Regions from separate parts of the Rhizobium sp. PP-F2F-G48 genome, predicted to be linked through region 1. Evidence: riboswitches for the same ligand, from Rfam matches in the RefSeq annotation. Region 1 holds a riboswitch; the other holds the start of a gene.
The links. Region 1 has a riboswitch for S-adenosylmethionine ahead of C8J36_RS10695 (O-succinylhomoserine sulfhydrylase). Riboswitches for the same ligand answer to the same signal wherever they lie in the genome.
Positions count from the first base shown of each region.

Region 2: another riboswitch for S-adenosylmethionine. It lies ahead of metA (homoserine O-succinyltransferase); the one in region 1 lies ahead of C8J36_RS10695 (O-succinylhomoserine sulfhydrylase).

Region 1 is NZ_SLVH01000003.1:568,624-575,670, forward strand. It holds gene C8J36_RS10675 (hypothetical protein) at 1-33, shown strand, start outside; gene C8J36_RS10680 (hypothetical protein) at 23-1,177, shown strand; tRNA gene C8J36_RS10685 (tRNA-Gly) at 1,229-1,302, opposite strand; gene C8J36_RS10690 (2'-deoxycytidine 5'-triphosphate deaminase) at 1,379-2,473, opposite strand; SAM riboswitch at 2,547-2,625, shown strand; gene C8J36_RS10695 (O-succinylhomoserine sulfhydrylase) at 2,671-3,864, shown strand; gene apaG (Co2+/Mg2+ efflux protein ApaG) at 4,017-4,409, shown strand; gene C8J36_RS10705 (Hsp33 family molecular chaperone) at 4,458-5,444, opposite strand; gene argF (ornithine carbamoyltransferase) at 5,653-6,570, opposite strand; gene C8J36_RS10715 (aspartate aminotransferase family protein) at 6,669-7,047, opposite strand, start outside.
Region 2 is NZ_SLVH01000004.1:301,637-308,683, forward strand. It holds gene C8J36_RS12625 (thiamine diphosphokinase) at 65-715, shown strand; gene C8J36_RS12630 (ABC-F family ATP-binding cassette domain-containing protein) at 718-2,565, shown strand; SAM riboswitch at 2,650-2,727, shown strand; gene metA (homoserine O-succinyltransferase) at 2,777-3,700, shown strand; gene C8J36_RS12640 (aldose epimerase family protein) at 3,834-4,838, shown strand; tRNA gene C8J36_RS12645 (tRNA-Gly) at 5,116-5,190, opposite strand; gene C8J36_RS12650 (prolyl-tRNA synthetase associated domain-containing protein) at 5,509-6,018, shown strand; gene trxA (thioredoxin) at 6,104-7,047, shown strand, end outside.

The DNA.
Region 1 (7,047 bases):
CCTGACGGAAAGGATGCTTTCGATGAGAACTGACAGACCCGGCTACAAATGCCGGGCAAATAAGGACGGCTCGACCGTCCATTACTGGTCGCCAAAGCGAGCCGTGAAGGGAGCGCCAGCAGCGCTATCGACCATCCGGCTTGGTGATGGCCTGACAGAAGAGCAGATAGCCGCCGAATGCCAGCGGCTGACTGCACAACTGCGCGACGAGTTGCTCAAGCTCGGGTCGCCTCCCACCTACGACTGCACCATAGCCAGCCTCGTCGCATGCTATCGGCACGACAAGACCAGCAGCCTGCACAGCGTAAAGCACTCAACTCGAATACGGGACTACGAGCCTAGTCTCCGCATCCTGGTCGCTGACGTCGGCGCGCGGCGGATCGATGCCCTCCGCTCCTCCGACTTCAAAAAGTGGTTTGCTGGATGGAAGAAAAAGGGCCATCGCCGCGCGTCGGGAGCGATCAAGCTCTTGCGCGTCGTGATCTCGTACGGAGCTGGCGAACGCCTGATCGGATGCGCACAGGCGCGTGACATCCTTTCCGACATGCGGTTCGAACAGCCTGCGCCACGCACCGTCGCCATGACTTACGAGCAGTGCGCCGCAATCGTAGCGAAGAGTATCGAAATGGGGTGCCCGTCAATCGGCTTTGTCGAGGCGCTCAAATTCGAAACGGCGTTGCGACGCATCGACGTCATCGGCGAGTGGGCGCCAGCTCCAGGAGGGGGAAGCTTCCGCTGGTCAGGATTGATGGCCAAGGACATTTCTAAGGACATGATCCTTTCGCTCAAGACCAGCAAGACGGGAGCACTCGTCTCGCGCGATCTCAGCACCTATCCCCTAGTCACCGAGGCACTCCAAGCCTACCGCATTCCCGATATCGGCCCGGTCGTCATCGACGAGGATTCCGGAAAGCCGTACTGGGAAAACCGCTACACCGAAAAGTTCAAAAGGGTGCGCGACGCGGCCGGCGTTTCCTCGACGGTTTGGTCAATGGATTCGCGCGCAGGTGCGGTCTCCGAGACGATCGAGGCGACTGGCTCGCTGGATGCAGCACGCGATCTAGCAACCCACACCACGACAACAATGACACGCCGCTACGCTCGTGGCGACGGTCTGGAGGCGAGCCGCAAGGTCGCCTTGGCTCGCGTCGAATCGCGGCCTAAAACTGCTCAGTGACACGGCAGTGACACGAGTGACACGCCGCCTTGCTCAAGGCTTTGAATTTGCTGGAGCGGGTGAAGGGAATCGAACCCTCGTATTCAGCTTGGGAAGCTGCTGCTCTACCATTGAGCTACACCCGCCGATGCGCCAGACATCCAACAGAAGCGGCCGCGTGTCAATCCTTCTGCAAGGCTCAGGGACGGCGAAAGCCGTGCTTCAGCCGCGAAAATGCTTGGAAAGCTTCAGGCCCTGCGCCTGATAGTTCGATCCGACGCCCAGACCATAGAGGCCCTTCGGTCGCTCCATCATGTGCTCGTAGACGAGACGCCCGACGATCTGGCCATGTTCGAGGATGAAGGGCACCTCATGGCTTCGCACCTCCAGCACGGCACGGCTGCCGGTGCCGCCGGATTGCGCATGGCCGAAGCCGGGATCGAAGAAACCGGCGTAATGGACGCGGAATTCGCCGACCAGGGGATCGAAGGGCGTCATCTCCGCGGCAAAGAGCGGCGGCACGTGGACCGCCTCGCGGGAGACGAGGATGTAGAACTCGTCGGGATCGAGAATGAGCTCATCGGCGCCGCGGCTGTAGAGCGGCTCCCAGAAATCATAGATCCCGTGCGCGTTCTTGCGATCGACATCCACCACGGCGGTGTGATGCTTGCCGCGATAGCCGATCAGGCCATCGGCGCCGGTTCCCTTCAGATCGATCGACAGCGCGATGCCGGCGCCCGACACGTTCGGCGTATCGCTGGCGACCAGCGTGTCCGTGCGGTGAAGGTCCAGAACCTCGCTTTCCGTCAGCAGCGCATGGCCGATGCGGAAGCGGATCTGCGACAGGCGCGAGCCGCGACGCACGATGACCGGGAAGGTACGCGGGCTGATTTCCAGATAGAGCGGACCACGATAGCCGGCGGGGATCTTGTCGAACTCCTGCGCGCGGTCGGTGATGACACGGGTGAAGATATCGAGCCGGCCGGTCGAGCTTTTCGGATTGGCCGAGGCCGACATGGCGGCCGGCAGGTCGAGGCTTTCCATCAGCGGCACGATGTAGACGCAGCCGGTTTCGAGCACCGCGCCTTCGCTGAGGTCGATGACATGCAGCTTGAGGCGATCGAGCTTGTCGGCGACGAGATGTCCCGGGCCGGGCATGAAGCTCGCGCGCACGCGGAAGGCCCGGGCACCGAGCCTGAGGTCGAGGCTCGCCGGCTGGATCTGGTCCTCGTCCAGCGGCCCTTCGCTGAGAAGGCGGCCGTCGTCGAACAGCGAAGCGATTGCGCTATCCGCCAGAATGCCCGTGTCGCGCGCCATGCCTTCATCCTTTTTTCGCCGCCGACAAAACCAAAAACGGCCGATTGACGCAAGCGGGGCGAAGACGTATGGGAACTTATCCCGTGGTGATTTGGCCGGTCGGCTTGCAGCCACGTTAAACAAATGGCTAAAAAGACCGGGCTTGAACCGGTCTGCTTTACGCGACCGGTTTTTTTGTTTCTGGAAGGAGACAATCGATGAGCACGGCAAACAAGACCTGGCGCCCGGCGACACAGCTCGTTCACGGCGGCACCACCCGCTCCAATCACGGCGAAACCTCAGAGGCAATCTTCCTGACGCAGGGCTTCGTCTACGAGAGCTCGGAAGCGGCCGAAGCGCGCTTCAAGGGCGAGACGGACGGCTTTATCTATGCCCGCTATGGCAGCCCCACCAACGAGATGTTCGAAAAGCGCATGTGCCTGCTGGAAGGCGCCGAGGATGCGCGCGCGACGGCCTCCGGCATGGCCGCCGTCGCCGCCGCCATCCTCTGCCAGCTGAAGGCCGGCGATCACATCGTCGCTGCCCGCGCGCTCTTCGGCTCGTGCCGCTGGGTCGTGGAAACGCTGGCGCCGTCCTACGGCATCGAATGCACGCTGGTCGATGGCCGTTTCATCGAGAACTGGGAAAAGGCGATCCGCCCGAACACCAAGGTCTTCTTCCTGGAAAGCCCGACCAACCCGACGCTGGAAGTCGTCGATATCGCGGCCGTGGCGAAGCTTGCCGATGCAGCGGGCGCAAAGCTCGTGGTGGACAACGTCTTTGCGACGCCGCTCCTGCAGAAGCCGCTCGAACTCGGCGCGCATGTCGTCGTCTACTCCGCCACCAAGCATATCGACGGCCAGGGCCGCTGCCTCGGTGGGGTCGTTCTGTCGTCCAAGGACTGGATCGACGAGCATCTGCACGACTATTTCCGTCACACCGGCCCGGCCCTGTCGCCGTTCAACGCCTGGACGCTGCTGAAGGGTATCGAGACCCTGCCGCTGCGGGTGCGCCAGCAGAGCGAGAATGCGGCGAAGGTTGCCGACTTCCTGGCCGATCAGAGCCAGATTGCGCGCGTGATCTATCCCGGCCGCAAGGATCACCCGCAGGCGGATATCATTGCCAAGCAGATGACGGGCGGATCGACGCTCGTCTGTTTCGAGATGAAGGGCGGCAAGAAGGCGGCATTCGCGCTGCAGAACGCGCTGGAGATCGTCAAGATCTCCAACAATCTCGGCGACAGCAAGAGCCTGATCACCCATCCCGCGACGACGACGCACAAGAATCTGGCCGAAGAGGCCCGCGCCGAACTCGGCATTTCCGACGGCACCGTGCGCCTCTCCGCCGGGATCGAGGACAGCGCCGATCTCATCGAGGATTTCGCGCGGGCACTGAGAACCGTCACCGCCTGAGGCACCTCGCCAACCGATCGAAACAACGTCAAATCGCGCCCCATCGGCGCGATTTGTCTTCGTGCCACGCTGCAACACACTTTTCGCGGGCGTTATTCTTCGGGAAACCATCTGCCCCTAGAATAAGGACACCGACTGGAAGGGTTTGCATCATGTATCGCGCGCTGACACGGGACATCGAAGTCACCGTAGAGCCTTATTATCTGGAGGATCAGTCCGATCCCGAAGACGGGCGCTACGTGTGGGGCTACCGCATCCTGATTTCAAACCGCTCCACGAAGACCGTGCGGCTGATGACGCGGTATTGGCATATCACCGACGAAAGCGGACAGGTGGACGAGGTGAATGGCCCGGGCGTCATCGGCGAACAGCCCATTCTCAATCCGGGCGACACGTTCGAATATTCCTCGGGCTGCCCGCTCGACACGCCCTCCGGCGTGATGTTCGGCCATTACTCGATGGAGACGCCCGAAGGCGAGACCTTCACGGTCGATATTCCCGCGTTCTCGCTGGACCTGCCGGGCCTCAACCGCACGCTGAACTAATCCCCGGCCGCGACAGCCGGGGAGCCTCTTCGATATTTCAAGACGCCCTTACTGCGGACGGACCTCGGTTGCTTCGAACGTATAGGTGGTCGAGCAGAACTCGCAGGTCACCGAGATGACCCCATCCTCCACCGTGCTGTCGATTTCCTCCTGGCTGAAGCTCGCGAGGACATCGCGGAGTTTTTCGCGCGAGCAGGCGCACTGGTCGTAGACCGCCTGCGGCGGATAGACCCGCACGCCGCGCTCGTGGAACAGGCGAAAGAGCAGCCGCTCCGTGCCGACCGTGGGGTCGGTCAGTTCGTCCGCATCGATCGTCTCGACCATGACGCGGGCCTCGTCCCAGAGGTCGTCCACGCGGCCATCGAAGGTCTCGGCACCATCGCCGCCATGCAGGTCCGGCTGGCGCATCCGGTCGGGCGCTTCCGGCAGGAACTGCGCGACCATGCCGCCGGCACGCCAGCGATGACGCGGCTTGCCGTTTTCGTCGCGATCCAGAAGCTCGGCAACGCCGAGGCGCACCTTGGTCGGGATCTGCTCCGACTGGCGGAAATAGACGCCGGCGATCTCCTCGAGCGAGGCGCCGTCGAGCGGCACGATTCCCTGATAGCGCTGGGTGAACTCGCCCTGGTCGATGGTAAAGGCCAGAACGCCCTCGCCGAGAAGGTCCTGCGGATCCGTTTCGCCCTTTTCGATGGCGCTCGCCAAGGCCTCTTCGTCGTAGCGGGCATAGGCCCGCACGCGATCCGGCGTCGAGAAGTCGGCGACCACGAGATCGACCGGGCCATCGCTCTTCGTCTGGATGATCAGCTTGCCGTCGAATTTGAGCGAGGTTCCGAGCAGCACGGTCAGCACCACCGTTTCCGCCACGAGGCGTGCGACCGGGAGCGGATAGTTGTGCCGCTCGAGGATCGCGTCCAGCATCGGGCCCAACTGGACCGCGCGACCGCGCACGTCGAGACCTTCCACCTGGAAGGGTACGACGCGGTCATCGCCCGCATAACCGAATTCGCCGAGATCTGGTCCTTTGTCCACCATGTCCATGCTCCTGATGCAAGACCCGCCGCGGCGAGCCCGAACGCAGATGACGGCGCCCCGGACAGGTCCGGGAATCGCAAGCCGCAACTCCATTCTATTGGATTGATATGAAATGCCAGCAAAAAACCGTGGCATTCCGCTTTGCACCTAGATCGGTGGCCGGATGCCGGTTTTCAAGGTTTCGGCCTTGTGCGCCGAGCGCCGCGGCTCAGAGAGCGCCCAGGCACCAGGCGAGAATCGACTTCTGGGCATGAAGGCGGTTCTCCGCCTCGTCGAACACCACCGATTGACGACCGTCGATCACCTCGTCGGTCACTTCCTCGCCGCGGTGTGCCGGCAGGCAGTGCATGAAGAGCGCGTTCTCGTCCGCCTTCGACATCAGGGCAGAATTGACCTGATAGGGCTGGAAGACATTGTGGCCGCGGGCGCGGTGCTCCTGGTTCATGGACACCCAGGTGTCCGTCACCACGCAATCGGCACCGGCGACGGTCTTTTCCGCATCGTGCGACAACACGACATTGCCGCCATTGTTGCGCGCCCAATTGAGGATCTTGTCGTCGGGCTCGGAGCCGAGCGGTACGGCCATCTTCATCGTGTAGCCGAAGCGGGCCGACCCCTCGATGAAGGAATGCAGCACGTTGTTGCCGTCCCCTGTCCAGGCGATGGTCTTGCCCTTCACCGGGCCGCTGTGCTCCTCGAAGGTCATGATATCGGCCATGATCTGGCAGGGATGCGTCGTGTCCGTCAGAGCGTTGATGACGGGAACGGTCGCGTGTTCGGCAAGCTCAAGCAGACGGCTGTGATCCGTCGTGCGGATCATGATGGCATCGACGTAACGTGAGAGAACCTTGGCCGTATCGCCGATGGTCTCGGCACGGCCGAGCTGCATTTCCGTGCCCGACAGGAACAGCGTCTCGCCGCCGAGCTGGCGCATGCCGACATCGAACGACACGCGGGTCCGGGTCGAAGGTTTTTCGAAGATCATGGCGAGCATCTTGCCGGCCAGCGGCTTTTCCGCGGTCCCGGCCTTGGTCGCTGCCTTTCGCACCCGGGCATCATCGATGATCGAGCGCAGGTTCTCCGCCGACATGGCGGAGAGATCGAGGAAGTGCCGGGTATCAGCCATGAAAATGCGGTGTCCTGTCCTTGTCCCGTCGGGGCTTTCAGCTCCCTGCCCGGGCCTGGGTGTCGGTCGATGCCGAGGTATGGTGGCGGGGTTTGACGTTACGCCGTCGCGCGCTGCTTGACCGTCGTCAGCGTTTCGCTGGCGCGCTCGATGCGGGCAAGGCCTTCACGGGCTTCTTCCGCGCTGGTGATCAGCGGCGGCAGCAGACGGATGACGTTTTCCCCTGCGGGAACGGCCAGCATCCGCTCCGCCCGGATCGCCTTCAGCAATTCGGCGGAGGGCACGGCGGCCTTGATACCGAGCATGAGGCCTTCGCCGCGGATTTCCTCGATCACATCGGGGAACCGATCGGCAAGCGATGCGAGCCCCTGACGGAAGACCAGCGCGACGTCGCGCACATGCTCGAGAAAGCCGTCGCCGAGAACGACGTCGAGTACGGCATTGCCGACGGCCATGGCCAGCGGATTGCCGCCATAG
Region 2 (7,047 bases), on a different contig from region 1:
GTCTTTGGGCTTTTTGCGCCCTTTGACCTTTGCCTCGGCGGCGGCTTCGCGCTATGGCAGCGCCATGACCGCAACCGCATTCACCATCCTGCTCGGCGGGCCGCTGACGATGACCGACCGGCTGGCCGCACAGCTTGCCGGCACGCGCGTGATCGCCGCCGATGGCGGCATGCGGCATGCGGCGGACATCGGCCTGACGCCGGAGCTCTGGGTCGGCGATTTCGATTCGACGCCGGATGCCCTGATCGCGGCCTGGCAGCACGTTCCGCGCGAGCCCTATCCGCCCGCCAAGAACGAGACCGATGGCGAGATCGCCGTCGCGGCGGCGCGGATGCGCGGCGCGCGGCGGCTGCTTCTTGCCGGTGCGCTCGGCGGCGAGCGGAGCGACCATGCTTTCCAGCACCTGCTGCACGCTCTGCAGCTTGCCGAGACCGGGCTCGACGTGGTCCTGACCTCGGGCGAGGAGGAGGCGGTGCCGCTTCTTCCCGGCGAGACCGAAATCGACCTGCCGAAAGGCTGTCTGTTTTCCGTTCTGGGTCTCGATGCGCTGACCGATCTCTCCATTGCGGGCGCGCGTTATCCGCTGACCCGTTTCGCGGTGCCCTTCGGGTCGTCGCGCACCATTTCCAACGTGGCGGAAGGACCCGTGACGCTGACGCTCGGCACCGGTCGCGCGATGCTGCTCGCCCGCCCCCTCGACATGACAGGAGCCTGACCATGGCGCCGCCCATTCTGAAACTCGACGATATCGTTCTCACCTTCGGCGGCACGCCGCTGCTCAACGGGGCAGCGCTGCAGGTGGAACCGGGCGACCGGATCTGCCTCGTCGGCCGCAACGGCTCCGGCAAGTCGACGCTGCTGAAGATCGCGGCCGGCCTGATCGAGCCGCAATCGGGCGAGGTGTTCCGGCACCCGTCATCGACTGTGCGCTATCTGGAGCAGGCACCGGATTTCGGCGCCTATACGACGGTGCAGGCCTATGCCGAGGCCGGCCTCGGGCCGGGCGACGATCCCTACCGGGTGACCTATCTGCTCTCGCATCTGGGCTTGAGCGGCGAGGAGAACCCGAACGATCTCTCCGGCGGCGAGGCGCGGCGCGCGGCGCTCGCGCGGGTGCTGGCGCCCGAACCCGATATCCTGATGCTCGACGAGCCGACCAACCATCTCGACCTGCCGACCATCGAATGGCTGGAAGGCGAGCTGCAGAAGACCCGCAGCGCGCTCATCCTCATCTCGCACGACCGGCGCTTCCTCGAAAAGGTCTCGACCGCGACCGTCTGGCTCGATCGCGGCACGTCGCGGCGGCTCGACCGGGGGTTCGGCCATTTCGAGGCCTGGCGGGACCAGGTGCTGGAGCAGGAGGAGCTGGAACAGCACAAGCTCGGTAAGCAGATCGAGCGGGAAGAGCATTGGCTGCGCTATGGCGTGACCGCCCGGCGCAAGCGCAACATGCGCCGCCTCGGCGCGCTGCAGGATCTGCGCTCCAACTATCGCGGCCACAAGGGACCGCAGGGGGCGGTGCAGGCAAGCGTGTCCGACGCGCAGGAATCCGGCAAGCTGGTGATCGAGGCGGAGAAGATCACCAAGGCCTATGGCCCGCGCACCATCGTCGCGCCCTTCTCCATCCGGGTGCATCGCGGCGATTGCATCGGTCTCGTCGGCCCGAACGGCGCCGGCAAGACGACGCTCCTGAAGATGCTCACCGGCCAACTGAAGCCGGACGAGGGCAAGGTGAAGCTCGGCACCAATCTCGAGATCGCCACGCTCGACCAGAAGCGCGAGGACCTGAACCTCGAGGATACGCTCGCCAACTACCTGACCGATGGGCGCGGCGAGACGCTGCTGGTCAATGGCGAGCAGCGGCATGTGACCGGCTACATGAAGGAGTTTCTGTTCCAGCCCGAACAGGCGCGCACGCCGATCAAGAATCTCTCCGGCGGCGAGCGGGCGCGGCTGATGCTGGCGCGCATTCTCTCGCGCCCGACCAACCTTCTGATTCTCGACGAGCCGACGAACGACCTCGACATCGAGACGCTGGACCTGTTGCAGGAGATCGTCGCCAGCTTTGCCGGCACGGTGATCCTCGTCAGCCACGATCGCGACTTTCTCGACCGCACGGTCACCTCCACCATCGCGCCGGCCGACCCGGAAGCGCCGGACGGGCGCTGGATCGAATATGCCGGCGGCTATTCGGACATGATGGTGCAGCGCAAGGGCGTGGCCGACGAGCGCAAACGCGCCGAGAAAGCGGAGAAGGCCCGCCAGACCGGTGCCGCTTCGACCTCCGGTGCCGGAACCGGTGCTGGTGGCGCTGCGAAAACCGCCAAGGGCAAGCTGTCCTTCAAGCAGAAGTTCGCGCTCGAAAACCTGCCGAAGGAGATGGACAAGGCGCAGGGCGAGATCGCCAAGCGCGAGGCCGAGATGGCCGACCCGAAGCTCTTTGCCAAGAACCCGGCGCGCTTTGCCGCGCTCGCCGCGGAGCTCGAAAAGCTGCGCGCCTCGATCGAGACGATGGAAGGCGAGTGGCTGGAGCTGGAAATGCTGCGTGAGGAACTGGAAGGGTAGGGGGAGGCGCTGGTAGTTCCCTCATGGTCGTCCCCTTGGCCATGCTCCTCGGCCGTCCTTGATTCGCACCCGCATCGGGTCTATGACTTGCGCCGTGGTGATTTGGCCGGCCGGCTTGCAGCCACGTTAAACAAGTCGCTAAAGGGCCGTGGGACGATGTTTCGCCCGCTACCCTCCATTTCGGCCGGTGTCGTTACTCCGAGTGAAGCCGATGCCCATCAAGATACCCGATACGCTGCCCGCTTTCGAAACCCTCGTTTCCGAGGGCGTGCGGGTGATGACCGAAACGGCCGCCATCCGTCAGGATATCCGGCCGCTGCAGATCGGGCTTCTCAACCTCATGCCGAACAAGATCAAAACCGAAGTGCAGATGGCGCGCCTCGTCGGCGCCTCGCCGCTGCAGGTCGAGTTCACGCTGATCCGGCTCGGCAGCCACAAGGCGAAGAATACGTCGGAAGATCACCTGCTCGCCTTCTACGAGACGTTCGAGGATGTTCGCGAGCGGCATTTCGACGGGTTGATCATCACCGGCGCGCCGGTCGAGCTGTTGCCCTTCGAGGAGGTCACCTACTGGGAGGAGATGCAGCAGGTCTTCGACTGGACGCACACCCACATCCACTCGACGCTCAACATCTGTTGGGGCGCGATGGCGGCGATCTACCATTTCCATGGCGTGCCCAAGCATCCGCTGCGGGAAAAGGCTTTCGGCGTCTATCGTCACCACAATCTCAACCCGTCTTCCGTCTATCTCAGCGGCTTCTCCGACGATTTCCAGATCCCCGTGTCCCGCTGGACCGAGGTCCGGCGCGCGGATATCGAGACGGTGCCGGGGCTGGAGATCCTGATGGAATCCGACGAGATGGGCGTCTGCTTCGTCCATGAGAAGGCGGGCAACCGTCTCTATGTGTTCAACCATGTGGAATATGATTCGACGTCTCTCGCCGACGAGTATTTCCGCGACGTGAATGCCGGCGTGCCGATCAAGATGCCACACGACTATTTTCCCCACAACGATCCGGAACTGCCGCCGCAGAACCGCTGGCGCAGCCACGCCCATCTTTTGTTCGGCAACTGGATCAACGATATCTACCAGACGACGCCCTATGAGCTGAAAGAGATCGGCAAGGGCCGCTGAGGCTGTAGCAAGCGCGCCAGACAGGGCGCGTCCGTGACGATCCGCGCAGGACGCGGGGAGACAATGCGGTCGGCGGCGCCCCCTGGTGCTGCGACCGGACAAAAGCGAGGAACGCGATTTGACCAGCACTGCAATGGAGATCTTCGGCCATCTGAAGACGGGTGAGCCCGTGCACCGCGTGACGATCCGCGGCGGCGGTCTGACGGCCCATGTCCTCTCCTGGGGCGCCGTCATCCAGGACCTGCGGCTGGAGGGGCATGCGCCGCCGCTGGTGCTGGGCTTCGAAGCGTTCGAGGATTATCCGGCCCACTCCTCCTATTTCGGGGCGACGCCCGGCCGCTCCTCCAACCGCATCGATGACGGCCGCTTTTCGATCGACGGCGAGGATTTCCAGCTCGAACTCAACGAGAAGGGCGTGACTCATCTTCATGGCGGCAGCGACGGCATCGCCAAGCGCCTCTGGACAATCTTCGACGTGACCGAGGATTCCGTTTCGCTGAAGATCACCGATCCCGCCGGCCGCGCCGGCTATCCGGGAACCTGCGAGATCGCCGCGACCTACCGGCTCTCCGGCCAGGGTTGCCTCAGCGTCACCTACACGGCGACGACCGACGCGCCGACGATCGCCAATCTCTGCCAGCATACCTATTTCAACCTCGATGGGCGCCCCGATACGCTCGGCCACGACATCATGATCGCCGCCGATCACTATCTGCCGACCGACGAGAAGCAGATCCCGACGGGCGAGATCGCGTCTGTCGAGGGTACGGCATTCGATCTGCGCGAGATGACCTCCATGCGCCGGCAGACGGAGGGCGAGAAGGTGCTCTACGACCATAATTTCTGCCTGTCGGGCGACCGGGGTCCGAAGCGCTCTGCCGTGCTGGCGCGCAGCATCGATTCGGGCGTTTCGCTGGAAGTCCGCACGACGGAGCCCGGCGTGCAGTTCTATTCCGGCTTCAAGCTGCACACGCCCGTGCCCGGCCTCGAAGGCCGGACCTACGGCCCGTTTGCAGGCTTTTGTCTGGAAACCCAGATCTGGCCCGACGCCGTCAACCATGACGGCTTTCCGAACGCCATCCTGCGCCCCGGCGAAACGCTGCGCCAGGAAACGGATTACATCTTCTCGAAGAGCTGATGATCTGTCGGCAGGCGCTCAGTTCGAGCGCCTGCCGACAGCGGCATGATGCCGATCGTCCCAGGAACTGAGCCGGCTTTTGGGGCGATCGTGCTTTAGGGAGATCGTGCGGGGGTTATCGTGCGGGGGGTGATCGCTCGGAATGGGGACATGCCGGGCTGCGGCTCGAGCGCATCGGCACAGGCTCGGATTCACAGGCCGGCATCGACGGCACGAAACCGTTAATAAAAAGTTGACAGCCGTCAACTTTGTAGAGTGTGTTTACCTGTGAAGAAAATGGAGCGGGTGAAGCGATTCGAACGCTCGACCCCAACCTTGGCAAGGTTGTGCTCTACCCCTGAGCTACACCCGCTCATCAACCAAGGTCCGGGGGTAGTCGGTGGACCGTGGCGTCGCCGTTTTCGTTGGCGACGGGCGCTATATCGCTCAGCCGATTTGGAAATGCAACAGGGAAATGACGATGGGGGAAGAAAATTTCCGGAATTTCTCTCAAGCGATTGATGATGCTCGGTTTTTCGCGGGGGCGTTTCGCCGGACGCATGCCCCGGGTGCTCTGGCGACCCCGGCGCATGGCACGCGTCGCGCTTTGGGAATGGTATCCGTCGCCTCTGCGATTGCGCTGCGGTCTGCCGCTTCGTAAGCACGTGAGGCGCAGGCACAGGAGCTGGACATGACCGACACGCAGCCGAAGACGGCAGAAGACCTTTTCCGCTTTCTCGACGATCTCGGGATCGCTCACCAGACGAAGCGGCATGCGCCGGTGTTCACCGTCGCCGAATCGGTGTCGCTGCGGGACGAAATCCCCGGCGGGCACACGAAGAACCTGTTCGTGAAAGACAAGAAGGACAATTACTTCCTTCTGACCGTCGAGGAGCATGCGACCGTCGACCTGAAGACCGTGCACACGCTGATCGGCGCGGCGAGCAAGGTCTCCTTCGGCAAGCCGGAAAAGCTGATGGAGTATCTCGGCGTCATCCCCGGTGCCGTGACGGCGCTCGGCGTCATCAATGACCATCGCCACGCCGTGACGCTGGTGCTGGATGCCGACCTGATGCGCGAGGAGATCGTCAACTGTCATCCCCTGACCAACGACGCGACGACATCGCTGTCATCGAAGGATCTGATCCGCTTCGCCGAGGCGACGGGGCACGTGCCGCTTGTCTTGAAAGTCACGGCCTGACATACGATCTTTGAGGGCGATTGCCGGACGACACCCGGCGAAGACGAGGATCGGGGCTGCGCATGGTCCCCACAAGGAGCATTCGATGAGCGGCAACAATCCCTATTCCGGTTCCTATGGCAGCCAGATGAGCGCAACGGCCACCTATGGCGGCGCGCCGGCAGGCGCCTCTCCGGCGCCGATGTCGTCGCCCCTGCCGTCGTCGGCCTCTGCGAGCGCACCTGCTGGCGGTGGCGGTGCCCTGATCTCCGACACGACGACGGCCACCTTTGCCCGCGACGTGCTGGAGGCCTCGCGCGGTCTCCCGGTCCTGGTCGATTTCTGGGCGCCGTGGTGCGGCCCGTGCAAACAGCTGACGCCGATCATCGAGAAGGTGGTGACGGAGGCCGGCGGGCGGGTGAAGCTCGTCAAGATGAACATCGACGATCACCCCTCGATCGCGGGGCAGCTCGGCATCCAGTCCATTCCGGCCGTGGTCGCCTTCATCGATGGACGTCCGGCCGACGGCTTCATGGGGGCGGTTCCCGAAAGCCAGATCCGGGCCTTCATCGAGAAGATCGCGGGTCCCATGGTCGACGACCAGGCGGCCGAAATCGAGGGCGCACTTGCCGAGGCACGGCAGCTCCTGGAGGCGGGCGGCCTGCAGAATGCCGGCGGCATCTTCGCCTCGGTGCTTCAGGTGGAGCCGGACAATCTGCCCGCCCGCGCCGGGCTTGCCGAGGTGATGATCGCCTCGGATGCGCTCGATCAGGCGCGCGAGTTCCTGTCCGAGCTTTCCGACGAGCAGAAGGCGGACCCGAAGGTCTCGGCCCTGCTCAAGCGGCTCGACCAGATCGACGAAGCGCGCAAGCTCGGCGATCCCAAAGCACTGGAAGCCGCGCTTCTCGCCGATCCCGACGATCACGCCGCCCGGCTGAATCTTGCCAAGATCCGCAATGTGGAGGGCGACCGCCAGGCTGCGGCCGATCACCTGCTGACGATCATGCGGCGCGACCGCAGCTTCGACGACGACGGGGCCCGCCGGGCGCT